Regions from separate parts of the Microbacterium sp. ZW T6_19 genome, predicted to be linked through region 1. Evidence: predicted binding sites of a transcription regulator. Region 1 holds the regulator's gene; each other region holds the start of a gene.

Evidence for each region. Region 1 encodes LexA, which represses DNA repair genes until DNA is damaged. Its sites were predicted from a motif close to TCGAACANNTGTTCGA; they were not measured.
Region 2: a site for LexA is predicted at 3,204-3,219, ahead of recA (recombinase RecA). Genes of this name have one in related genera too.
Region 3: a site for LexA is predicted at 2,712-2,727, ahead of ACI3KT_RS08080 (DUF222 domain-containing protein). Genes of this name have one in related genera too.

Annotation. Positions count from the first base shown of each region.
Region 1 covers NZ_JBJDRH010000004.1:350,999-358,841, forward strand. Annotated here, with positions in the region: gene ACI3KT_RS08695 (methylenetetrahydrofolate reductase) at 1-944, shown strand, start outside; gene metE (5-methyltetrahydropteroyltriglutamate--homocysteine S-methyltransferase) at 976-3,288, shown strand; gene lexA (transcriptional repressor LexA) at 3,408-4,094, opposite strand; gene ACI3KT_RS08710 (LysM peptidoglycan-binding domain-containing protein) at 4,389-4,751, shown strand; gene ACI3KT_RS08715 (histidinol-phosphate transaminase) at 4,869-5,963, shown strand; gene hisB (imidazoleglycerol-phosphate dehydratase HisB) at 5,960-6,571, shown strand; gene hisH (imidazole glycerol phosphate synthase subunit HisH) at 6,568-7,203, shown strand; gene priA (bifunctional 1-(5-phosphoribosyl)-5-((5-phosphoribosylamino)methylideneamino)imidazole-4-carboxamide isomerase/phosphoribosylanthranilate isomerase PriA) at 7,304-7,843, shown strand, end outside.
Region 2 covers NZ_JBJDRH010000002.1:469,544-477,386, forward strand. Annotated here, with positions in the region: gene miaB (tRNA (N6-isopentenyl adenosine(37)-C2)-methylthiotransferase MiaB) at 1-949, opposite strand, end outside; gene ACI3KT_RS04810 (regulatory protein RecX) at 1,084-1,905, opposite strand; gene recA (recombinase RecA) at 1,963-3,006, opposite strand; gene ACI3KT_RS04820 (DUF3046 domain-containing protein) at 3,270-3,494, opposite strand; gene ACI3KT_RS04825 (helix-turn-helix domain-containing protein) at 3,513-3,821, opposite strand; gene ACI3KT_RS04830 (CinA family protein) at 3,957-4,439, opposite strand; gene pgsA (CDP-diacylglycerol--glycerol-3-phosphate 3-phosphatidyltransferase) at 4,436-5,011, opposite strand; gene ACI3KT_RS04840 (DNA translocase FtsK) at 5,011-7,704, opposite strand; gene ACI3KT_RS04845 (GNAT family N-acetyltransferase) at 7,795-7,843, opposite strand, start outside.
Region 3 covers NZ_JBJDRH010000004.1:215,975-223,817, forward strand. Annotated here, with positions in the region: gene ACI3KT_RS08070 (hypothetical protein) at 1-525, opposite strand, end outside; gene ACI3KT_RS08075 (hypothetical protein) at 519-1,058, opposite strand; gene ACI3KT_RS08080 (DUF222 domain-containing protein) at 1,114-2,673, opposite strand; gene ACI3KT_RS08085 (hypothetical protein) at 2,786-3,568, shown strand; gene ACI3KT_RS08090 (alpha/beta fold hydrolase) at 3,573-4,289, shown strand; gene ACI3KT_RS08095 (ABC-F family ATP-binding cassette domain-containing protein) at 4,296-6,104, shown strand; gene ACI3KT_RS08100 (Na+/H+ antiporter) at 6,171-7,843, shown strand, end outside.

The DNA of each region.
Region 1 (7,843 bases):
CGAAGCCCTCTGCAGATCAGACCAGCAGAGTGCCGTTCTCGTTCGAGCTGTACCCGCCGCGCTCCGAGTCGAGCCAGACGGCGCTGCACGAGACGGTGCGACGGCTCGCCGCCGCAGGGCCGGACTTCATCTCGGTGACCTACGGCGCCGGCGGCTCGACCGGCGGGCGCTCGCTCGAAGTTCTGCGATTCATCCGCGAGCACACCGACGTCGAGCCGCTCGCGCACATCACCTGCGTCGGCAACACCTATGCGGGTGCGGCGGGCCTCATCAGGGAGTTCCTGGATGCCGGAATCCTCAGCTTCCTCGCGCTGCGCGGCGACCCGCCTGTCGGCCACGACGAACCGTTCCTCGGCGACCTCGAGAGCGCGGCGCAGCTCGTGCAGCTGATCGATCGCGTGCAGGCGGAACGGTCACCCTACGAGGAGTCGCCCGTCCCGGGGTTCCCGGGAGCAGCGACGGTGGGTGCCCGGCGGAAGGCGTCCGTCGCCGTGGCGGCCTTCCCGAACGGGCATCCGCGGTCGACCCATCGCTGGCAGGACATCGACGCCCTGCTCGCGAAGCAGGCGGCGGGTGCGACGTCGGCGATCACACAGCTGTTCTTCCACTCCGACGACTACCTGAGCTTCGTCGAGAAGGCGCGCGCCGAGGGGGTCACCATCCCGATCCTCCCCGGCATCATGCCGATCGTGTCGCCCGTGCGCCTCACCCGCGTGCTGGAGCTGACGGGCGAGACCCTGCCGAGCGAACTCGCCATCGCGCTCGATGTCGAGCCGACGCCGGAGGGGCGCCATGAGATCGGCGTCGAGTGGGCGGCCCGTCTCGCCCGCGAGGTGATCGCGGGCGGTGCCCCCGGCATCCACCTGTATGCGTTCAACCAGCACGACACCGTGCTCACCGTTCTCGAAGAGGCCGGCGTCCTGCCGGTCGCTCGCATCCGCTGACCCCGCTGAACCCCCATCGAAAGGCTCCACCATGTCCGGATTCCCTGAGGGCACCATCCTCGGCTACCCCCGCATCGGCCGACGCCGCGAGCTCAAGAAGGCCGTCGAGGCGTTCTGGGCCGGTCGCTCCGACCTCGCCCAGCTCGAGGCGACCGCCGCGGAACTCCGAGCCGCGACCCGCGAACGGCTCGCCTCGCTCGGTCTCGGCCGCGCCGACTCCGCCATCCCCGAGTCGTTCTCTTTCTACGACCAGGTGCTCGACGCCGCAGTCGCCGTCGGTGCGATCCCCGCACGCTTCGAAGACCTCCGCGCGGCGGACGGCACGATCGGGCTTCCCGCCTACTTCACGATCGCGCGCGGTGAGGGCGATCGCGCTCCGCTCGAGATGACGAAGTGGTTCGACTCGAACTATCACTACCTGGTGCCCGAGATCGGGCCGGACACGAGCTTCTCGCTCTCCGACGACCGTCTCGTGCGCGACGTCGCCGAGGGCGTCGCCGCCGGCTTCGTGACGCGTCCTGTGATCGTCGGACCCGTCACGCTCCTCGCGCTGGCGAAGGCGGCGGACGGCGCGCCCGATGACTTCGACCCGCTTTCCCGCCTCGACGACCTTCTGCCCGTCTACGTCGAACTCCTCGCGGCCCTGAAGGATGCGGGAGCGGAGTGGGTGCAGCTCGACGAACCGGCGCTCGTGAGCGAGTCGCTGCCCGCGTCCGTCGCCCAACTGGCGGATGCTGCGGCCCGCGCGCTGGCTGTGCTCGGTGGCTCGTCCGACCGTCCCTCGATCCTGGTCGCAGCTCCCTACGCCGACCTCGGCGAGGTGTTCCCGGTGCTCGCCGCCGCCCCGATCGAGGCGATCGGGGTGGACCTCGTCCGCGGTGGAGTGCCCGCGGAGGCCCCGGGCCTCGAAGGCAAGGCCCTCGTCGGGGGAGCGATCGACGGGCACAACATCTGGCGCGGCGATCTCGCTGCGGCGGCCGACAAGCTCGAGGCGCTGGGCGGACTCGGTGCGGCATCCGTCTCGGCATCCACCTCCACCTCGCTGCTGCACGTGCCGCATGACGTCGACGACGAGACGAAGCTCGACGCGCGCCTGGTCTCGTGGCTCGCGTTCGCCGACCAGAAGGTCGCGCAGGTCGTGACCCTCGCTCGCGGCCTCGCCGAAGGACGCAGCGCGATCGCGGCCGAGCTCGACGCGGCATCCGCCGCCCTGGCCGACCGACTGTCGGCCCCGGGCGTGCGCGACGGCGCCGTGCGCGATCGCGCCCTCACCGACGCCGACTTCTCGCGTGCGTCCTACGAGGAGCGCGAAGCGGCCCAGGAGGCGCTCGGCCTGCCCGCCCTGCCGCTCACCACGATCGGATCGTTCCCGCAGACCGGTGACATCCGCCAGGCACGCGCCCGCTTCACGAAGGGCGAGATCCCCGTGGAGGACTACGAGGAGTTCCTGCGCCGTGAAGTCGCCAGCGTCGTCTCACTGCAGGAGGATCTCGGTCTCGACGTCCTCGTGCACGGCGAGCCGGAGCGCAACGACATGGTGCAGTACTTCGCCGAGAACCTCGATGGCTTCGACGTCACCGAGAACGGCTGGGTGCAGTCCTACGGTTCCCGCGCGACGCGTCCGTCCATCCTCTGGGGCGACGTCTCGCGTCCGGCGCCCATCACGGTGGGCTGGTCCACGTACGCGCAGTCACTGACCACCGCGCACATGAAGGGCATGCTCACGGGCCCCGTGACGATCCTCGCCTGGTCGTTCGTCCGCGACGACCAGCCGCTCGCCGAGACGGCCAACCAGGTCGCGCTCGCGCTGCGCGATGAGATCGCCGACCTCGAGGCCGCGGGCATCGCGATCATCCAGGTCGACGAGCCCGCGCTGCGCGAGCTGCTCCCGCTCAAGAAGGCGGACCAGCCCGAGTACCTGCAGTGGTCGGTGGACTCGTTCCGTCTCGCCACGGGTGGAGCCGCCTCAGGCACGCAGGTGCACACGCACCTCTGCTACTCGGAGTTCGGGGTCGTGATCGACGCGATCCGGGCGCTCGACGCCGACGTCACCTCGATCGAGGCGGCACGCAGCCGTATGGAGGTCGTCGCGGACGTCGCCGAGGCGGGCTTCGACCACGGCATCGGGCCCGGCGTGTACGACATCCACTCGCCGCGGGTGCCGAGCGTCGAAGAGGTCGAGGCGCTCCTGCGCCGGGCCGTCGACGAGATCCCGCTGCGTCAGCTCTGGGTGAACCCCGATTGCGGTCTGAAGACCCGCGGCTACGACGAGACGGTCGCGTCGCTGCGCAACATCGTCGAGGCGACCCGTCGCGTCCGGGAGGACGTCTCGGTCGCCGTCTGATCGAGGATCGTCGGTCCGCAGCAGTGCCGGGAGCCCGCCGAGAACGGATGCCGGCGCCGCCCGCGAACAGCAGAAGCCCCCTTCACCTGTGAAGGGGGCTTCTGCGCGTCGGAGACCGTTCAGACGGCGCGGAGCACCGCCACGACCTTGCCGAGGATCGTCGATTCGTCGCCGAGGATCGGTTCGAAAGCGGAGTTCCGGGGGAGCAGCCAGGTGTGACCGTCACGACGGCGGAGGACCTTGACTGTGGCCTCGCCGTCGAGCATGGCGGCGACGATCTCGCCGTTCTCGGCCGTGTGCTGGGTGCGGACGACGACCCAGTCGCCGTCGCAGATCGCCGCGTCGATCATGGACTCGCCTGACACCTTGAGCATGAACAGGTCGCCCTTGCCTACCAGCTGGCGGGGGAGCGGGAAGATCTCCTCGACCTGCTGATCGGCCGTGATCGGGACTCCGGCTGCGATGCGTCCGACGAGCGGCACCAGGGCGGCATCGCCCACCGGGGTCGCGACGTCGGCGGGGTTCTCGCCGCTCGTGCCTGGCAGATCGATCAGCACCTCCATGGCACGGGTCTTTCCAGGGTCGCGGCGCAGGTAGCCGCTGAGCTCGAGCTGGCCGAGCTGATGGGTGACGCTCGACAGCGACTTGAGGCCGACGGCGTCGCCGATCTCGCGCATGCTCGGCGGATAGCCGTGCCGGCTGATCGAGTTCTGGATCACCTCGAGGATCGCCATCTGCTTGGGGCTCAGGCTCTTTCGGCGACGGGTGCGCGGCGCCTCGGGCTCAGGTGCGGAGTTGTCGCTCATCGTGCTCCTTAGATGCGTGATTCCGGGGCCGCAGTTCGAATGTCGGTGGTCCGTGATGTGGTGTCCGTATCGAAACCGTATCCGAGAAACGGGCCGATCTGGAAGATCTGTTCGAGCGTGTCGGCAGATTCTCGAACCAGGTTTCGAAGAACGCTTGACAGATGTTCGAATTCGAATATAGATTCGGAACGTAGCTTCGCATCCACGGCTCCCGGCCGAGTCCTGAATGCGAACGCTACGCCAACTTCCCCCTCAGGGGGCTTCCCGCAGGGAAGCGACAAGAAGGAGCACGACATGAGCACCATCGCCTTCGGCACCGCGGCAGTTCTTCCGGCACGTCCGGCGACGCGCCTGCGAGTGACGGCGCGTGGTCGCCGTGTGCTCCTGGCCCTCGCGTCGATCCCTCTCGCCGCTGGTATCGCATTCGGCGTCCTCAGCGGCGGCAGCGCTCTGGCCTCGAACGACGCGGTCTCCACGGCGACGTTCGAGACCGTCACGGTCGTGCCCGGTGACTCGCTCTGGTCGATCGCCTCGAAGGTCGCTCCGAATGAGGACCCGCGCGGCGTCATGGACGAGATCAGCGACCTCAACATGCTCGAGGGTTCGACCCTGCAGGTCGGTGACGAGCTCGCGATCCCTGCTCGGTACACGAGCTGACCATCGATGTACGCGAACTGACCATCGTTCGGTTCTGGGAGCGTCCTTCGGCAGGCTCAGGAACCCAAGGGGCGAAGTGTGTCACCTGGCTCGGTTGCATAGCCGGTGCGTTCTAGCATGGGAAGGGTGACCGCTTCTCTTGACGACCTGCCGCTTCGCGACGACCTCCGGGGGCTGACGCCTTACGGTGCACCTCAGGCTCCCCTCCCGATCGCGCTCAACGTCAACGAGAACACCCATCCGGTGCCGGATGCCGTCGCCAGCGACATCCTCGACGACATCGCGGTCGCGATCCGCGACGTGAACCGCTACCCCGACCGGGAGTTCACGACGCTGCGTGAGGCGTTCGCGTCGTACCTCGGGCACGGTCTGACCTCCGAGCAGATCTGGGCGGGCAACGGATCGAATGAGGTGCTGCAGCACATCCTGCAGGCCTTCGGCGGCCCTGGGCGCACCGCGTTCAGTTTCGCGCCCACCTATTCGATGTATCCGCTGATCGCTCAGGGGACAGGTGCCCGCTGGGTGGCCGGCACCCGCGAGCCGGACTACACGATCACCCCGGACGACGCCGCGGCGCAGGTGCGCGACGCGGATCCCGACGTGATCCTGTTGTGCTCGCCGAACAATCCGACCGGCACGCCGCTTGGGCTCGACGTGGTCGAGGCGGTGTACGACGCGGCTCGTGGCATCGTGATCGTGGACGAGGCTTATCAGGAGTTCGCGCCGCGGGATGCGGCATCCGCCCTCAGCCTGCTCGAGGGGCGTCCGCGCCTCGCCGTCTCGCGGACCATGAGCAAGGCCTTCGCCTTCGCGGGCGCCCGAGTCGGCTATCTCGCCGCCGACCCCGCGTTCATCGACGCACTGAGGCTGGTGCGTCTGCCGTACCACCTGAGTGCGCTCACGCAGGCCGCTGCCGTCGCCGCTCTGCGCAACGCCGACGTGATGCTGGGGATGGTCGACGAGATCGTCGAGCAGCGCGACCGCATCTCGGCCACGCTCGAGGCGCTCGGCTACACCCCCCACGAGTCCTGGTCGAACTTCGTCCTGTTCGGTGGCGTGTCCGATCCGAAGGCGACCTGGCAGGGGCTGTACGACCAGGGCGTGCTCATCCGCGACGTCGGGATCCCCGGGCACCTCCGCGTCACCGCGGGAACCGAGGCGGAGACCACGGCGTTCCTGGACGCTCTCGCCTCGATAGGATCGGCTTCATGAGCACCCCCGCGCCTCGCACCTCTCGTCGTGTCCGCAGCACGTCCGAGTCGACCGTCGAACTCGAGTTGAACCTCGACGGGACGGGCGTCAGTCACATCGACACCTCCGTGCCGTTCTTCGATCACATGCTCACGGCGTTCGCGAAGCACTCGCTCACCGACCTCACCGTGCGCGCATCCGGCGACACCGACATCGACGCGCACCACACGGTCGAGGACGTCTCGATCGTGCTCGGCCAGGCGATCCGCGAGGCACTCGGCGACAAGTCGGGCATCTCGCGGTACGGCGACGCTCTCGTGCCTCTCGACGAGGCTCTCGCTCAGGCTGTCGTCGACATCTCGGGGCGTCCCTACCTCGTGCACGAAGGCGAGCCGACGGGCTTCGAGTTCCACCTCATCGGCGGCCACTTCACCGGCGCGCTCGTGCGTCACTCTTTCGAAGCCATCACCTTCAACGCCGGTCTCACTGTGCACGTGCGCGTTCTCGGCGGCCGTGACCCGCATCACATCGCGGAAGCGGAGTACAAGGCGTTCGCACGTGCGTTCCGCCAGGCGAAGGCGCTCGATCCACTGGTCGACGGCATCCCGTCGACCAAGGGCGCACTGTGAGCACTGCACCGAGAGTCGCCGTCTTCGACTACGAATCCGGCAACGTGCACTCCGCGGTCAAAGCTCTCGTCGCCGCCGGTGCGGATGCCGTGCTCACGCGAGACAAGAAGCTCACGCTCGAGGCCGATGGTCTCGTCGTGCCCGGCGTCGGCGCCTTCCAGGCCGTCCGCGACGCCCTGTACGCGCACGGCGGTGACGAGATCATCGACCGTCGACTCGCGGGCGGGCGACCGGTGCTCGGCATCTGCGTGGGCATGCAGGTGCTCTTCGCCCACGGGGTCGAGCGGGGTCGTGACACGGAGGGTCTCGGCGAGTGGCCGGGTGCGGTCACCGAGCTCAACGCCCCCGTCCTCCCGCACATGGGCTGGAACACGGTCGAGCCCGGCGATGACAGCGTGCTGTTCCGGGGCATCGAAGACGAGCGCTTCTACTTCGTGCACTCCTATGCCGCGCAGTCGTGGGAGCTCGACGTGATCCCGCCGTTCCCGCAGCCCGTGCTCACGTGGACGACGTATGGCGACCCCTTCCTCGCGGCGGTCGAGAACGGACCGCTGTCGGCCACGCAGTTCCACCCGGAGAAGTCGGGGGACGCCGGCATCCAGCTGCTGCGCAACTGGGTCGGAAGCCTCTGATTCCGGTGTTCGACGTCACGCATTTGGGTGAGCGTCGATCGCAGGGGTACCCTCGTTTCTCGTGCCCGCCATGGGCGCCTTCTCACCACTCAAGGACGTCATGAACGACTTCGCACAGTCCCCTTCGCTCACTCTGCTCCCCGCGGTCGACGTCGCCGGCGGCAAGGCCGTCCGTCTCACGCAGGGCGAGGCCGGAAGCGAGACCAGCTATGGCGACCCGCTGGACGCCGCGGGGGAGTGGGTCGCGCAGGGTGCGCAGTGGATCCACCTCGTCGACCTCGACGCGGCCTTCGGACGCGGCAGCAACGCGCCGATCCTGCGCAAGGTCATCAAGCAGTTCAAGAACGTGAACGTCGAACTCTCCGGCGGCATCCGTGACGACGCCACCCTCGAGGCGGCGCTCGAGAGCGGGGCGACCCGCATCAACCTCGGCACGGCCGCGTTGGAGAACCCGGAGTGGGCAGCCGACGTGATCGGCCGCTACGGCGAGGCGATCGCGGTCGGCCTCGACGTGCGCGGCACGACGCTCGCCGCTCGGGGCTGGACCAAGGACGGCGGCGACCTCTGGGAGGTCCTGGCCAGGCTCGAGGATGCCGGCTGCAGCCGCTACGTCGTCACCGACGTCACGAAGGACGGAACG
Region 2 (7,843 bases), on a different contig from region 1:
GGATGCGCTCGCGCACGCGCTCGATGATGCCGAGGAAGCGCTCGCTCCGGTACGAGCGCCGCATCGACTTGAGGATGCGGTCGCTGCCCGATTGCAGCGGCATGTGCAACTGAGGCATGACGCTCGGCGTCTCGGCCATCGCGTCGATCACGTCATCGGTGAAGGCGGCCGGATGCGGACTCGTGAAGCGGATGCGCTCGAGGCCCTCGATCTCGCCGGCGGCACGCAAGAGCTTGCCGAATGCCTGACGGTCGCCGAACTCGACGCCGTAGGAGTTGACGTTCTGACCGAGCAGCGTGACCTCGATCGCGCCGTCTTCGACGAGCAGGCGGATCTCGTTGAGGATGTCTCCGGGGCGGCGGTCTTTCTCCTTGCCCCGCAGATGGGGCACGATGCAGAAGGTGCACGTGTTGTTGCAGCCGACTGAGATCGACACCCAGCCGCTGTGCGCGGAGTCGCGCTTGGTGGGCAACGTCGACGGGAAGATCTCCAGGGACTCGAGTATCTCGAGCTCGGCCTCGCCGTTGTGACGCGCACGCTCGAGAAGTCCAGGGAGAGAGCCCATGTTGTGCGTTCCGAAGACGACGTCGACCCAGGGGGCTTTGTCGAGCACAGCTTGCTTGTCCATCTGTGCGAGGCACCCGCCGACGGCGATCTGCATGCCGTCTTTGCGACGCTTGACCGAGGCGAGCTGACCCAGCGTTCCGTAGAGTTTCCCAGCCGCGTTGTCGCGCACTGCGCAGGTGTTGATGATGACGACGTCAGGCTCGTCACCGGCTGCCGCCCGCACGTAGCCCGCGCTCTCCAGCGAACCGGAGAGACGCTCCGAGTCGTGAACGTTCATCTGGCACCCGAACGTGCGCACTTCGTACGAGCGCTGCCGCCCGTCGCTGTCTACTGCTGCCGACGACGCGTCGATGATCGTCGGTTCACTGCGAGGGATAGTCATGATCCTTCGATTCTACGATCGACAGCCGTGATACCGCTCGCGATGCACGTCAGCACTCTGATGCGCTTCGGGCTGCACGAGATCGGCCCGGCTGCCATGACCTCACCGGTCGGCGGCCGGGCCGATCGCGCACTTCATTCGAATCTCACGCCCGAGGGCCGTGGGCCGGAGAACTGCTCGCCCATCACCGTCCGGACCACGGAGCTGACGACACCCCCGGAGTACCCGCGACGAGCAAGCTGACCCGAGAGCCGTCGCTTGGCCGTCTCCTGGTCGAGCCGGGCGAGCGAGCGCATCTTGGATCTCGCGAACTCGAGGGCCCGTTCGACGTCATCGTCCGGAAGATCGTCGAGAGCCGCATCGATCACATCGCGCGGGATGCCCCGCTGCGTCAGGAGGCGGGACAGGGCGACTCTCCCCTGGCCCTTCCGCTCGACGCCCGAGGTGATGAGGTGGCCAGCGAGGACGGCGTCGTCGAGGTAGCCGCGGCGGCAGAAGTCGTCGATGACGTCGTCGACCTGCGCCGAGTCGAGCCTCTGCTCACCGGCTTCGTATCCCCTCAGCACCAGGCGCGCCTCAGAGACGGACAGCGAACGAGTTCGCAGCCGGCGGACGAGGACCTCTTCCGCGGCCTTTCTGACCTGCTCAGGGTCGACGCCCTCGTCGGGGGCGGCATCGCGCTCGCGCGTCTCGTGAGATGTCAGAGCGCGCAGCCGCGGTGCGGCTCGACCGGCCGCACCGCGCGCCGGATGCCGTTCGCTCGGCGTCCCGGCATCTGCGGGCCGCTCGTCTCCGAGCGTCGTCGACGACCAGGTGGAGCGCCAGAGCTGTGCCTCTTCGGCGGGACGGGGGACGACGCCCGCGGCGTCGTCCCCCACACCATCAGACCCATGGCTCTTCCGCGCTCCGCCGAAGAGCGGGATGACAGGGGCAAGCGACTCATCGTCGGCAGTCATGACTCACCCCGGTTGCTGAGCGACGCCGAAGCACGGTTGCGGAGCGACGCCGAAGCATCAGGCCGGGCGGCGCTCGGCAAGCTCATCGGCGGGAGCGGCAGCCGGCGCACCGATGCCGAGCTTCTGCTTGATCTGGGACTCGATGGCCAGCGCGATGTCGGGGTTCTTGAGGAGGAACGATCGCGCGTTCTCCTTGCCCTGACCCAGCTGGTCACCGTCGTACGTGTACCACGATCCGGACTTCTTGACGATGCCGTGCTCGACACCGAAGTCGATCAGGCTGCCCTCTCGCGAGATGCCGATGCCGTACAGGATGTCGAATTCGGCCTGCTTGAAGGGCGGCGCCATCTTGTTCTTCACGACCTTGACACGCGTACGGTTTCCCACCGCGTCGGTGCCGTCCTTCAGCGTCTCGATCCGACGGATGTCGAGTCGCACGGACGCGTAGAACTTCAGCGCCTTACCACCGGCTGTGGTCTCAGGCGAGCCGAAGAACACGCCGATCTTCTCGCGCAGCTGGTTGATGAAGATCATCGTGGTGTTGGTCTGGTTCAGTCCGCCGGTGAGCTTGCGGAGGGCCTGCGACATGAGCCTGGCCTGCAGACCCACATGCGAATCGCCCATCTCGCCCTCGATCTCGGCTCGGGGCACGAGCGCTGCGACGGAGTCGATGACGATCAGATCGATGGCTCCGGAGCGCACGAGCATGTCGGCGATCTCGAGCGCCTGCTCACCGGTGTCGGGCTGGGAGACGAGCAGAGCATCGATGTCGACACCGAGCTTCGCCGCGTAGTCGGGATCGAGCGCGTGCTCGGCATCGATGAAGGCGGCGATGCCTCCTGCGCGCTGCGCATTGGCAATCGCGTGCAGAGTCAGGGTCGTCTTACCCGACGACTCCGGACCGTAGATCTCGACGATGCGTCCGCGTGGCAGGCCGCCGACGCCGAGAGCGACATCGAGAGCGATGGAACCCGTGGGGATCACGGCGACGGGAGCGCGCTCATCGCTGCCCAGCCGCATGACCGAGCCCTTTCCGAACTGGCGGTCGATCTGTGCGAGTGCGGTCTCGAGGGACTTCTCGCGGTCTGCGGGTGATGGCATGATGTGTTCCTTCTGCTCGCGTGTTGCCGCCTGTAGGCTGTCGCGGCCCACCCCCGGATGGGGAGAACTCTCCGACAAGGCGTATGGCTTCGAGGCCTTGTCTTCACCGTACGAGGAGCCTCGGACATTGCGTCAGGACGCCCACGAACTGGGGATAACACGGCATCAGAACCACTTGTGCAGAAGACTACGCCCTATCGAACACATCTTCGAGGACATGTCGCATTCGGCGTGTCGAAACACGGATCTCTCGAACAACCGCCTCAGCGCTTGCGAGGTTCCAATCGTCCCGCGCCATGGCGTCGTTCGATCGGCACGTCCATCTCGGCACACAACGCCAGCCAGATCTCTCGGGGCGGCAGACCGTCTGTCAACGCCGCGGCAGCCGTGCGGTCTCCGAGCTGTGTCAGGACCAGGTCGCTGACCAACGAGGACGCGCGCCCCCCGAACTCGACGTCCACGGCGCGGAGGAACTCACTGCGACGCATCGACGAAAGAAGAGCTGATCAGCGCAGCGTGAGCTGAGGCTCGATCGACGCGACGAGATCGTCGGGCACGACATCAGGGAAGACCTGGATGCCCTCGAGCACCGAGATCCGGTCGCCGACCTCGCGCATGATGGTGGAGATCGGAACGTCGAGCGCCTCTGCGACCGAAGCGAGGATCTCGCTCGATGCTTCCTTCTGCCCGCGCTCGACCTCACTGAGATAGCCCAGAGCCACGGATGCCTTGCTTGCGACCTGCCGGAGCGTACGCCCCTTCTGCTGACGGAAGTCCCTCAGCACATCGCCGATTTCCTGTCGTACGAGAATCATCGGAACCTCCTCCCAGTTCCCGAGGTCGCCCTCGAAGAGATCGCCAGTCTAATACCTCTTGCTTGCACAGAATCTACCTTGACACCCTGTGGTTTGAATGTGAGCACACTCATGTCAACTTTGATGCAGAGCCATCTATTCCCGTAGCAGTTCGAGCAGCACGGCGAACGCCTCCTGCACCGTCTGCGCACGGATCTGCGCACGATCTCCGGAGAACAGGAAGGCCGCCGTTCGCGCACCTTCGGGCGTCACCGCACCGATGTGCACAGTACCGACCTGCTGACCATCAGGCGAGTCGGGACCGGCGATGCCCGTCGTGGAGATTCCGACATCCGCCCTGCGTCCGTCTACGGCCACGGCCGAGCGAACTCCGTCGGCCATCTGCGCGGCCACCAGCGGATGGACGGGCCCGTGCTCATCGAGCAGATCCGCATCGACTCCCAGCAGAGTGTGCTTGACGGGCGTCGCGTAGGCCACCACCGCACCCAGGAGAACGGCGGAGGCGCCCGGCACCGAGACGCATTCCGCCGCGACGGCTCCCCCGGTCAGCGACTCGGCGATGCCCAGCGTCCATCCTCGGGAACGCAGTTCCTCGAGGACCTCGGATGCCTCGCTCACGCCTTCGTCCGGGTGCCGCGCACCTGGGCGACGATGTAGTCGATGCCGCTCGCGACGGTGAGCACGAGCACGACGACCATCAGCACGGCCGTGACGAGGGTCCAGGGCTGGAGTCCGATGAGCACGTGCAGCGGCAGCAGCGCCCAGCCGAGCGCGACCGCCTGCACGGTCGTCTTGAGCTTGCCCATCCAGGCCGCCGCGACCACATGCTCGTTCACGATCATCAGCCGATGGACGGTGATCCCCCACTCGCGCACCAGGATGATCGCGACGATCCACCAGTTCACCTCGCCGAGGATCGCGAGGCCGATGAATCCGGCTCCGGTGAGGAGCTTGTCGGCGATCGGATCCCACAGCTTTCCGAAGTCGCTGACGATGTCGTACTTGCGGGCCAGGTACCCGTCGACCCAATCCGTGGAGATCGCGAGGATGAAAAGGGCGCCGGCCACCCAGCGCAGCACCGGATCCGGCTCGCCATAGGTGCCTCCGAGCAGCAGCAACACGAAGAAGACCACCGCGAGGGGGATGCGTGCGACCGTGATCGCGTTGGGGAGCTGCCGTGGAATGGCCATCAGTCGCGCCCCGTGAGTCCCCAGGCGTCTTCGTCGCCTTCCGCCTCGACGACCGGAAGCCCGTCGAACTGCGCCTCGACCGGATCCTGCGCGCGGCCGGCCGGTGCCGGCGCGGCCGCCGAAGGCGCAGCCGGCGCGTCGTCACCACGGAGCTTCGCGAGCACCTGCGGCAGCTGCTCGGCGGTCGCCAGCACGTCACGCGCCTTCGATCCCTCGGACGGGCCCACGATCTCTCGCGATTCGAGCAGATCCATCAGACGGCCCGCCTTGGCGAAGCCGACGCGGAGCTTGCGCTGCAGCATCGATGTGGAACCGAACTGGGACGACACGATGAGCTCGGCGGCTGCGAGCAGCAGCTCGAGGTCGTCTCCGATGTCCTCGTCGACTTCCTTCTTCTTGGCCGGGTCCATCGCCTCCTGCACATCGGACCGGTACTCGGGGCGGGCCTGACGCGTCACGTGCTTGACGACCGCGTCGATCTCCTTCTCGTCGACCCAGGCGCCCTGCAGACGGAACGGCTTGGACGAGCCCATCGGAGAGAACAGGGCGTCACCCTGACCGATCAGCTTGTCGGCGCCGGGGCTGTCGAGGATGACACGGCTGTCGGTGACGCTGGTCACGGCGAAGGCGAGACGCGAGGGCACGTTGGCCTTGATCAGACCGGTCACGACGTCGACGCTGGGTCGCTGTGTGGCGAGCACGAGGTGGATGCCGGATGCGCGCGCGAGCTGGGTGATTCGGACGATCGAGTCCTCGACGTCACGAGGGGCGACCATCATGAGGTCGGCGAGCTCGTCGACCACGACCAGCAGATACGGGTACGGCTTGAGAACCCGTTCGCTGCCGACGGGAACCTCGACCTCACCGGCACGCACTGCCCGGTTGAAGTCGTCGATGTGGCGGAATCCGAACGACGCGAGGTCGTCGTACCGCATGTCCATCTCTTTCACGACCCACTGCAGAGCCTCTGCGGCCTTCTTCGGGTTCGTGATGATGGGCGTGATCAGGTGAGGAACGCCGGCGTAGCTCGTGAGCTCCACGCGCTTCGGGTCGATCAGCACCATCCGCACGTCGGAGGGACGTGCCCGCATCAGCAGGCTCGTGATCATCGAGTTCACGAAGCTCGATTTGCCCGAGCCGGTCGAACCGGCGACGAGCAGGTGCGGCATCTTCGCGAGGTTGGCGATCACGATGTTGCCGCCGACGTCCTTGCCGACGCCGATCGTCATGGGATGCGTGCTCTTCTGCGCGGCCTGGGAACGCAGGACGTCACCCAGCGCGACCATCTCCTTGTCGGCGTTCGGGATCTCGATGCCGATCGCGCTCTTGCCCGGAATCGGCGAGAGGATGCGCACGTCGTTCGAGGCCACGGCATACGCGAAGTTGTTGCTCAGCTGCAGGATCTTCTCGACCTTGACGCCGTGCCCGACTTCGACCTCGTACTGCGTGACCGTCGGCCCGCGAGAGAACCCGGTGACCTTCGCATCGACCTTGAACTGCGTGAGCACGTTCGTGATCTGCTCGATCACCTTGTCGGTCGCCTCCGAACGCACGACGGGCGGCGGACCCTCCACGAGCAGGTTGGGCGGCGGAAGGATGTACGGCGCCACCGGCGCCTGCGGTCCCCGCTCCCCCGGCCCCTCTGTGCCGAAGCCGTCGAGGCCAGGGAGCTCCGGCATCTCACCGGTGTCGGAGTCGTCGAGCAGCGCCGTGCTCTGCTGCCCCGCGAGCGCGTCGGTGACCGACCGCACGTCGGACAGCACCTCGGTCGCCGCGTCGTAGGGGTCTTCGACGACCACGGCCTGGTCGTATGCGGGCGTGGGGTCAGCGGTCGTGAGGAGAGCGGTGATGTCATCCGATCCGAGAGTGCCCTCGTCGGGGTCTTCTTCTCGACCGGTCTTGTTACGCCGCCACCACGGCAGCACATCGGGATCGTCGACCTTGTCGGCCTCGTCGACGGCCGCGTCCTTCGCGGGCTTCTCGACGCGCTCGGCGTCGAACATCCAGGTGTACAGGTCTCCCAAGCGCTGACCGATGCGGTTCGGCGGCGTCTTGGTGAGGATCAGGATGCTCAGGCCGGCGAACAGGGCGAGAACGATGTACGCGGGGATCGTCGTCAGATACGTCAGGGGCTGTCCGACCATCCAGCCCGACAGCCCGCCAGCGGCACTGAGGGCGACCATGCCCTGCTTCGGCTGCGGCGTGCCACCCGCGACATGGCAGAACCCGGCCATCGCGATGGCGAAGAGGCCGAACCCGATGCCGATCCGCCCGTTGTCGTTCACCGACGAGGGATGCCGGAAGAGCCATCCCGCGAGCAGCAGGAGCAGAACGGGCATCACGAAGGCGACGCGTCCGACGAGGAGTCCCACGGAGTAGGCGCTGATGTTGCCGGCGATCTCGTTGCCGATGAAGAACCACTCGTTCACGGCTCCGGCGATGGCCAACAGCACCAGCAGGAACGGAAAACCGTCGCGACGGTCGTCCTTCTCGAGCGTCTCGGGGCCGAATGCGCGGAACATCCCGCCCACGCCGTGCGCGATGCCGTTCCAGGCACGGACGGCGAGAGGTGGCTTGTCGGCCTCGTCGATGTACTTCTTCGGAGCCGCCTGAGCCTTCGGCGCGGTCTGCCGCTTCGGGCGCGACGGTGCGCTCGCCGACGCGCGCGCGGTCTTCGTAGTGCTCCTGGGCATGCTCTCACGTTACGACCAGCAGCCGACAAAGCCCGTAATGACGCGGCTTTCCGGCATCCTTCGGTACCAGTCTCGGATCGCGCGAGCTCTTCAGGACAGCCGGTGCACCATGGTGTCGCGACCTTCGCTCTGCACCGTG
Region 3 (7,843 bases), 140 kb from region 1:
GTTCGTGCCGTCGCCGTAGGTGTAGTCGTAGCCGACCGGGGTGAAGCGGACGGTGACCGGGAAGCCGAACAGACTCCCGGTCTGCGTGTGCACGGATGCCGCGCCGAGGAAGTTCGTGGGCATGTCGGCGATTCCGGCGTTGGAGGGTTCCGCGGAAAGGGTCGCGGGAGCCGGGGCGAACTGCGCGAGGTCTGTGAGCGTGACTTCGGGGATCTCTCCGACGCCGTTGACCGTCGGCGACACTGGACAGAACTCGATGGTCGTGGTCGTGATGTTGCACTTCTCGACGGGCGTGAAGGTCTTGGTGTCCGGATCGGATGTGCCGTCTGTGGAGTCGGTGCCGGGATCGGTTCTCGTGCCCGTCAGATCCACCGAGCTGCCGGTGTTATCAACGGTGGGGCAGTATCCGAGAGCCTGGACGATGGCGATATCGCAGGTGGCGCTGCTGGCGGCGGCCTGGCTGAGCGCAGTGTTCGGAAGCGCTGGCGCCAAGATCAGGCTCACGAGAATCGTTGCTGTCAGCATTCATCCCCCTGCTGCGAAGAAGATGATGCAACGAACAGTTCTGCTGAAGAGCCTGTGAACGTAACCGTGATCAAGCTGCGGTCGGGGCGGTCAGCTGGCGTCACGTCAGTTCCCGAGGTGTCTACGACTCGTGAAGCACTGATGTCAACACAGACGTCCGCGACGACCTTTGCGACTCGCCCCGAGGTGTCGGCGGATACGGGGCTGAACTGGTGAATCGTGCTAGAGCCAGATATCGAGATTCCTTGCTCCTTTAATGTGCGCTGCGCATCGACGTCGGCTTGCAGGGCATCGCCGGTCAGGAAGGACTCGGGAGCAGATGATGCATCCCCGGCCGCTCTCTTGGCCGAGGCGGCGAGGTACTCCTCGTAGACCTCTTCCGCCGCCGCGAAGGCTTCCTCCTCGCTGGCGAAGGCCGCAGTGGGTGTCGGAGTGGGTTCTGGCTCTGGCGTGCACCCTGACAGGACCGCGACCATCAGCAGTGCAGCGCCGATTCCGGCGAGGGCGTGGGATGCGGTCCTGTGCGATGTCACCCCGAAACGGTAACCCGGATCGGGGTGACAGCGGGAAAGTTATCCACAGGTCGTCTCAGAACGGCGCTCGCACACGGTCGACGAAGATCTCGACGGAATCGCACGGCTCGGACGTCTCCGTAGTGAACACGACGGTGTTCGGTGGCGGGGGAGTGTCGAGGTACGTTCGGCCAGTCGGACTCGTCCATTCGAGCAGCCCGCGCGCCTGGTGTTTCACATGCCAAGGAGAGGCGTGTTTCAAGGTGTGATGTCGCCGGCAGAACGCGCTCAGATTTCCTTCGCTGGTGGATCCGCCCGTGGAAGCGGCGTCATTGTGGTCGAGATCGCATTTGCGGGCGGCGAGCCCGCACGTGGGGAACCGGCATCGTTGGTCGCGGGCTCGAAGGTGACGCTTGAGCTGTTCCGGCGGCCGGTATCGGTCGGCGGCGAGTACCGCACCGGTGACAGGGTGCGTGAGAACCCGGTCCCAGCCAGGAGTGGTCCCGGCGAGGAGGCGTGCCGTGCGGGTGTCGATCGGAACCGCGCCGTCGAGGATCGCGGGCGGAAAACCGTCGATCGTGGGGCGTTTCGTCTCGTCGGCGCTATTCCCGCTCGGCGAACGGCCGTCGGCATCGGTGTCGTCAGTGACGGGGCGTTTCGTCTCGCTGCGCTCGCTCAACGAACGGGGATCTGGATTCGTTCCTGCGGACTCGGCGGGAGACTCTGCGGTGCTCGCGATCGGCCAGCCGTGCTCATCGCCGCGGGCGGGCGCCGGACCGGCATCCGCTCCGAGATCCTGACCCATCAGAGTCATCACGGGCACGGTGATCTCGATCCGTCCACGGATCTCGCCGAGCAACCCGTCTGCGATGTCGTGACCCGCAGGCGAGCCGGTGAGCACGAGATCAGCGAGCAGGTCGGCGCGGATCTCGTCGACCGAGCGAGCATCGGGTGTGAAATCGCCGCCGATCCCCCGCGCCTCTTTCGCCGCACGCAGGTTCTCAGAGCGGATCTCGTGGGCCATCTGCGACAGCCGGTCCATCATCGCGTGCACGAGCACGGCAGGTCCGTGCAGGGTGAGGTCTGCCATCGCGTCGTCCTGATCGCGGGCCCACACTCGCCGCTGCGATCGCGCTTGGCGGTGGCGATCATCGACCGGGAGCTCCTGGAACCGCTCGACGATACGTCGGGCGAGCGGGCGCAGCCTGTTCGGAGACTCGACCTCGGCCAGCGGCAGCACGGCGGCCGCGTAGGCGTCGCGCTGAACGGCATCGATCAGCTGCGTACCCGTCTCGATGATCACATGCGCGTGCGCCGCGGCGATGCGACCGGCGCCCTGCGCCGCCCACACGGTAGGAAAGCCGTCGACCAGGCAGGAGGCCTCGGCGATCCGCCGCTCCACCGTGCGGTCGCTGACCCGCAGCCGCTGCCCGATCTCGGCAGCCACCGTGCGCATCGTCATGTCGCCGCCGTCGGTGTGGTCGCCCTGCTTCGCGATGTCGACGGCCATCCGCCCCGCCAGGGCGAGCAGGCCGTCACGCGCCGCCATCATGGCGTTCACGGTCGCGTCGGCCGCGGCGAGCGACTCGAGCAGATCGGCGAGAGTCGCCATCTGGGAGTCGGTTGCGTCGATCATCGCGTCCATGAGTCCAGTACACCAGGGGCCACGGACATTCGAACGAAGATTCGAGGCGATCGCAGGCCCCGATGATCACAGAACGATAACGACCTTCGCGTAGGGTGGCTCCATGTCGCCGTCCCCGCCTTCCGGTCGTGCCCTCGCCGATTTCGGCGCATCCGAGAACGACCTCGAGAACCTTCCCGGTGGGAGAGGGCTGACCTGGCGCTCTGGCCCTCTCATCCTTCGACCCTCGGGCGGCGATGCTGAGACCGTCTGGAAGGCCGAGGTCTTGGCCGAACTCCGTCACAGTGCCGAATTCCGCATCTCCAGACCGATTCCCGCGCTATCAGGCGGATGGACCAGTGACGGCTGGGAAGCCTGGCAATGGCTGCCCGGCCAGGCCGACGAACGCCGTGTCGCAGACGTACTCCGCGCCGGAGCAGCCTTCCACGCCGCACTCGTCCCGCTCCCACGACCCTCGTTCCTCGACTTCGCCGACGACCCCTGGGCGAGGGCGGACCGGATCGCCTGGGAAGAAGAGCCCCTGCCTGACGACGGCGTGGTGCGCCGTCTTGCGGCGGCGTTCCGCCCGGTCTCGGACGCATCGCAGATGATCCACGGCGATCTGCTCGGCAACGTGATGTTCGCGCAGGGGCACCCGCCGGCGATCATCGACTGGGCGCCGTACTGGCGGCCGACCGGATACGCCGATGCGATCGTCGTGGCCGACGCGGCGTGCTGGCACGGATTGGCCCCCGAGCGCATGCACGAGATGCTCGGCGGCGACGGCCGATACCTCATCAGGGCGCTCGCGTTCCGCATCACGACGTTCCAGCTCCTCGGGGTGTGGGACGCGCAGCTCGAGGAGCGGCATCGGCGGGTCGTCGATGTGGCGCTGCGGGAGGAGTGATCGGATGCTGCTGCGCACCGTCGACGTCGGACACGGCGACAAGACCGCGCTCCTGCTGCACGGGCTGATGGGATCCGCCGAGAGCTGGTGGCGCGTCATCCCTCTGCTGGTCGAGCACGGCTACCGCGTGCTCGCCATGGACCTCCCGGGGCACGGCCTCTCGCCCCGCGACCCCGATCTCACGGTGGCGAAGGCCGCGGCATCCGTCACCGCGACCCTCGAGGCACGAGCACCGCAGCGTCCGCTCCACGCGATCGGCCACTCCTATGGCGCCACGGTGCTCGCCGCCGCCGGACTCGACGCCGAGGTGACCGTATACGTCGACTCCGCCCTGTCGTTCACGGGCGGCGACGACCGTACGCGGCTCATCGAGCGGTACGAGAGCGACCGCCGTAATCGGCAGGATCCGGCGTGGCTTCGCTCTTCCCGCCCGTTCTACACCGCGAAGGATGCCGAGGTCGAAGCCCGTGCCGCGGCCTGCTTCGACCCGGCGACCAGCGCGTCGATCTCGTGCGGAGACGATGTCGTGCTGATGCCCCGGGAAGGGGCGATCCTCGTGCACGCCGAGCCGAGCAACTGGGTCACCGACGATGACAGGCACCGCTTCTCCGAGCAGGGCGTGAGCGTGCGCGGGATCCGCTCCGCCGCCCACACCGTCTGGTACAGCCATTTCGACGAGTTCACGGCATCCGTGCCCGAGGTGTTCGGCGAGTACCCTTGATATGACATGGCACATCTTCTGGGAGCCGAAGCGCTTCACCTCGAATACCCGACCAGAGTCGTCTTCGACTCCGTCACCCTCGGCATCGAGGAAGGGGATCGCATCGGCATCGTCGGCCGCAACGGCGACGGCAAGTCCAGCCTGCTCGGCATGCTCGCCGGCTTCAAGGAGCCGAACTCGGGCCGAGTGACGGTGCGCGGTGGCACCACGATCGGAGTGCTGAGCCAGGCCGACACGCTTGCGGATGACGTGACGATCAGTCAGGCCGTCGTGGGCGACATGCCTGAGCACGAGTGGGCGGGCGTCGCACGCATCCGCGACGTCATCGAAGGGCTGCTGAAGGATCTGCCCTGGGATGCCGAGATCGGCTCGCTCTCCGGCGGCCAGCGCCGTCGGGTCTCGCTCGCGAAGCTGCTAGCAGGGGACTGGGACGTCATCGCCCTCGACGAGCCCACCAACCACCTCGACGTCGAAGCCATCACCTGGCTCGCCGGACACCTCAAGAAGCGGTGGTCGGCGAACTCCGGAGCGCTCATGGTCGTGACCCACGACCGCTGGTTCCTCGACGAGATCTGCACCGAGACGTGGGAGGTGCACGACCGCATCGTCGAGCCCTTCGAAGGCGGCTATGCCGCGTACATCCTGCAGCGCGTCGAGCGCGACCGGATGTCGGCGGCCACGGAGGCGAAGCGGCAGAACCTCGCCCGCAAGGAGCTCGCCTGGCTGCGCCGAGGCGCGCCCGCTCGCACGAGCAAGCCGAAGTTCCGCATCGATGCGGCCAATGAGCTCATCGCCGACGTCCCGGAGATCCGCGACAAGGTCTCGCTGCAGTCGCTCGCCGTGTCGCGCCTCGGGAAAGACGTCGTGGATCTCCTCGACGTCGGCGTCACCTACCCCTCGACAGGCTCGGGGACCCAGGAGAAGGTCGTCCTGCGTGACATCGAATGGCGCATCGCGCCGGGCGAGCGCACCGGCATCCTCGGTGTCAACGGCGCCGGCAAGTCCACTCTTCTCGGCCTGATCGCAGGCAGCGTCGAGCCTACGGTCGGGCGCGTGAAGCGCGGCAAGACCGTCAAGGTGCAGACGCTCACGCAGCGCCTCGACGAGCTCGACCAGCACTGGAACGACCCGGTCCGCGTGATCATCTCGGGCCTGCGCACCTCGTACACGATGGGGGCCGGATCCAAGGCGCAGGATCTTACGCCGGGGCAGCTTCTCGAACGGCTCGGGTTCGACTCGGCCCAGCTCTCGACCCCGGTCAAGGACCTCTCCGGCGGCCAGCAGCGGCGACTTCAGCTGCTGCTCGTGCTGCTCGATCAGCCCAACGTGCTGATCCTCGACGAGCCCACCAACGATCTCGACACCGACATGCTCGCGGCGATCGAGGACCTGCTGGATTCGTGGTCGGGCACGCTCCTCGTGGTCAGCCACGACCGGTACTTCCTCGAGCGCGTCACGGACCAGCAGTACGCGATCCTCGATGGACGTCTGCGCCACCTCCCCGGCGGCGTCGACGAGTACCTCCGCCTCCGGCATCTGCAGGACGCCGAGCCTGCGAAGGCGGCCTCCGCGAAGACCGCGCCCCAGGGACTCGACGGAGCCGCGCTGCGCACGGCCCAGAAGGAGGTCGCCGCCCTCGAGCGGCGCATCCAGAAGCTGACCGAGAAGGTGGATGCCGCCAAGCGCGCGCTCGCCGACCACGATCAGGCCGACTACGCGGGTCTCGGCGAGAAGATGAAGGCGATCGGCGACACCGAGGCCGAGATCGAGGAGCTGGAACTCCGCTGGTTCGAGCTCACCGAGGAGATCGGCTGACCGGCTCCGCCCGCGGGGGAACGCTGCGGGGGAATATCCTTCAGACACCACTGTTGAGAGGTTGACATGGAAGGCCTCGAAGTCACCGTCCTGCTCGGGCTCACGATCCTCGCAGGCACGCTGCTCGCGCCACGCATCCGGCTCGCTCTGCCGCTGGTTCTCGTGGTGTTCGGCCTGCTCCTCGGATTCGTCCCCGCGCTGCGCGAAGTGCAGCTGCCTCCGGAAACGGTGCTGCTGCTCTTCCTGCCGGTGATGCTGTTCTGGGAGAGCCTGACGACCTCGCTGCGTTCGATCAGGCGAGACTTCCGCTACATCCTCCCGATGAGCACGCTGCTGGTGGTCGCATCAGCCTTCGCTGTCGCGGGCGTCGGCGTGCTTCTCGGGATGCCGTGGGAGATCGCCCTCATCCTCGGGGCTGCGGTCGCGCCCCCGGATGCGACGGCGGTGGCGGCACTCGGCCGTCTGTTGCCGCGCCGCACGTTCATGAAGCTCAAGGCCGAGAGCCTCACCAACGACGGAACAGCGCTCGTGCTCTACGCGATCGCGATCTCGCTCGCGGTCGGTGGGAACGTCACCCCGTGGAGCATCACCTGGACCGTGCTCGTGTCGTACGTCGGCGGCGTCCTGGCCGGCGCCGTGATCGCCGCGCTGGCGTACCTGCTCCTTCGTCAGGCGACGCGCACGGCCGTCATCAACGTCACCCTGCTGCTCGTGCCCTTCACCGCGTTCCTGCTGGCCGAGATCATGCACGCCTCGGGAGTGCTCGCCGTGGTCGTCGCGGGCCTCGTGATCGCCTACGTGTCGCCGCGCATCACCACCGCGTCGTCTCGGCGGCAGTCGGAGGCGGCCTTCCCGTTCGGCGTCTTCCTCCTCAACGGGGCGCTCTTCGTGCTGATCGGCCTCGAAGTGCAGTACGTCGTGCACGAGATCTCGGCGGCCGCGGTCGGCCGACTGGTGCTGACCACCCTCGCCGTGTGGGTCGTGCTTCTCCTGGTGCGCTACTTCTTCCAGCTGTTGAACGTCCTCTTCCAGAGAGCTCCCGGGCCTCGGCCTCCGCGAGGACTCCGCTCGCGGATGCGCCTCGTCTCGACCGTCGCGGGCATGCGCGGCGCCGTGTCGCTCGCGATCGCCCTGTCGGTGCCTGTCGAAATCGGGGGAGCGGGGCGCGACGAGATCGTGGTCGTCACCGCAGGAGTCATCCTGCTCAGCCTTCTCGTGCAGGGGCCGCTGCTGCCTGCGGTCGTGCGCTGGGCGAGTCCGCCGTCCGACACGGCGGAGATCGAGGAGTACGAGCTCGCAGAACGCACGATCTCAGGTGCCGCCCTCTCCGCGCTCGACGATCTCGCGACCGAGCACGGCGTCGGCCAGGAGGTGCTCGACCGCGTGCGCAGCGAGGGCTACATGATGCTGGAGTACGCGAACGCGCGAGCCCTGGCCCGGGAGCAGGCCGTCGTCGACGCCGAGGCGAACGTCCTCGACGCGATGCTCGACGAACCCGACCCCTACGACGGAGGGGGCCTCGAGATGGTCGACTCGGATGCCGCGGGCAGCGGCTCCCTGCAGATCATCGCGACCTCGACGGCCGTCGACCTCGCACAGCGTTCGCCGCTCATCCGCCATGAGGAGCACACCCGCCTCAAGCTCGCCCTGCTCGATCGCAAGCGCGAGGTGCTGCTGGGCCTTCGTCGCTCGGGCGCGGTCGACGACATGGTGGTCCGTCGCATCTCTGCGCGCCTCGA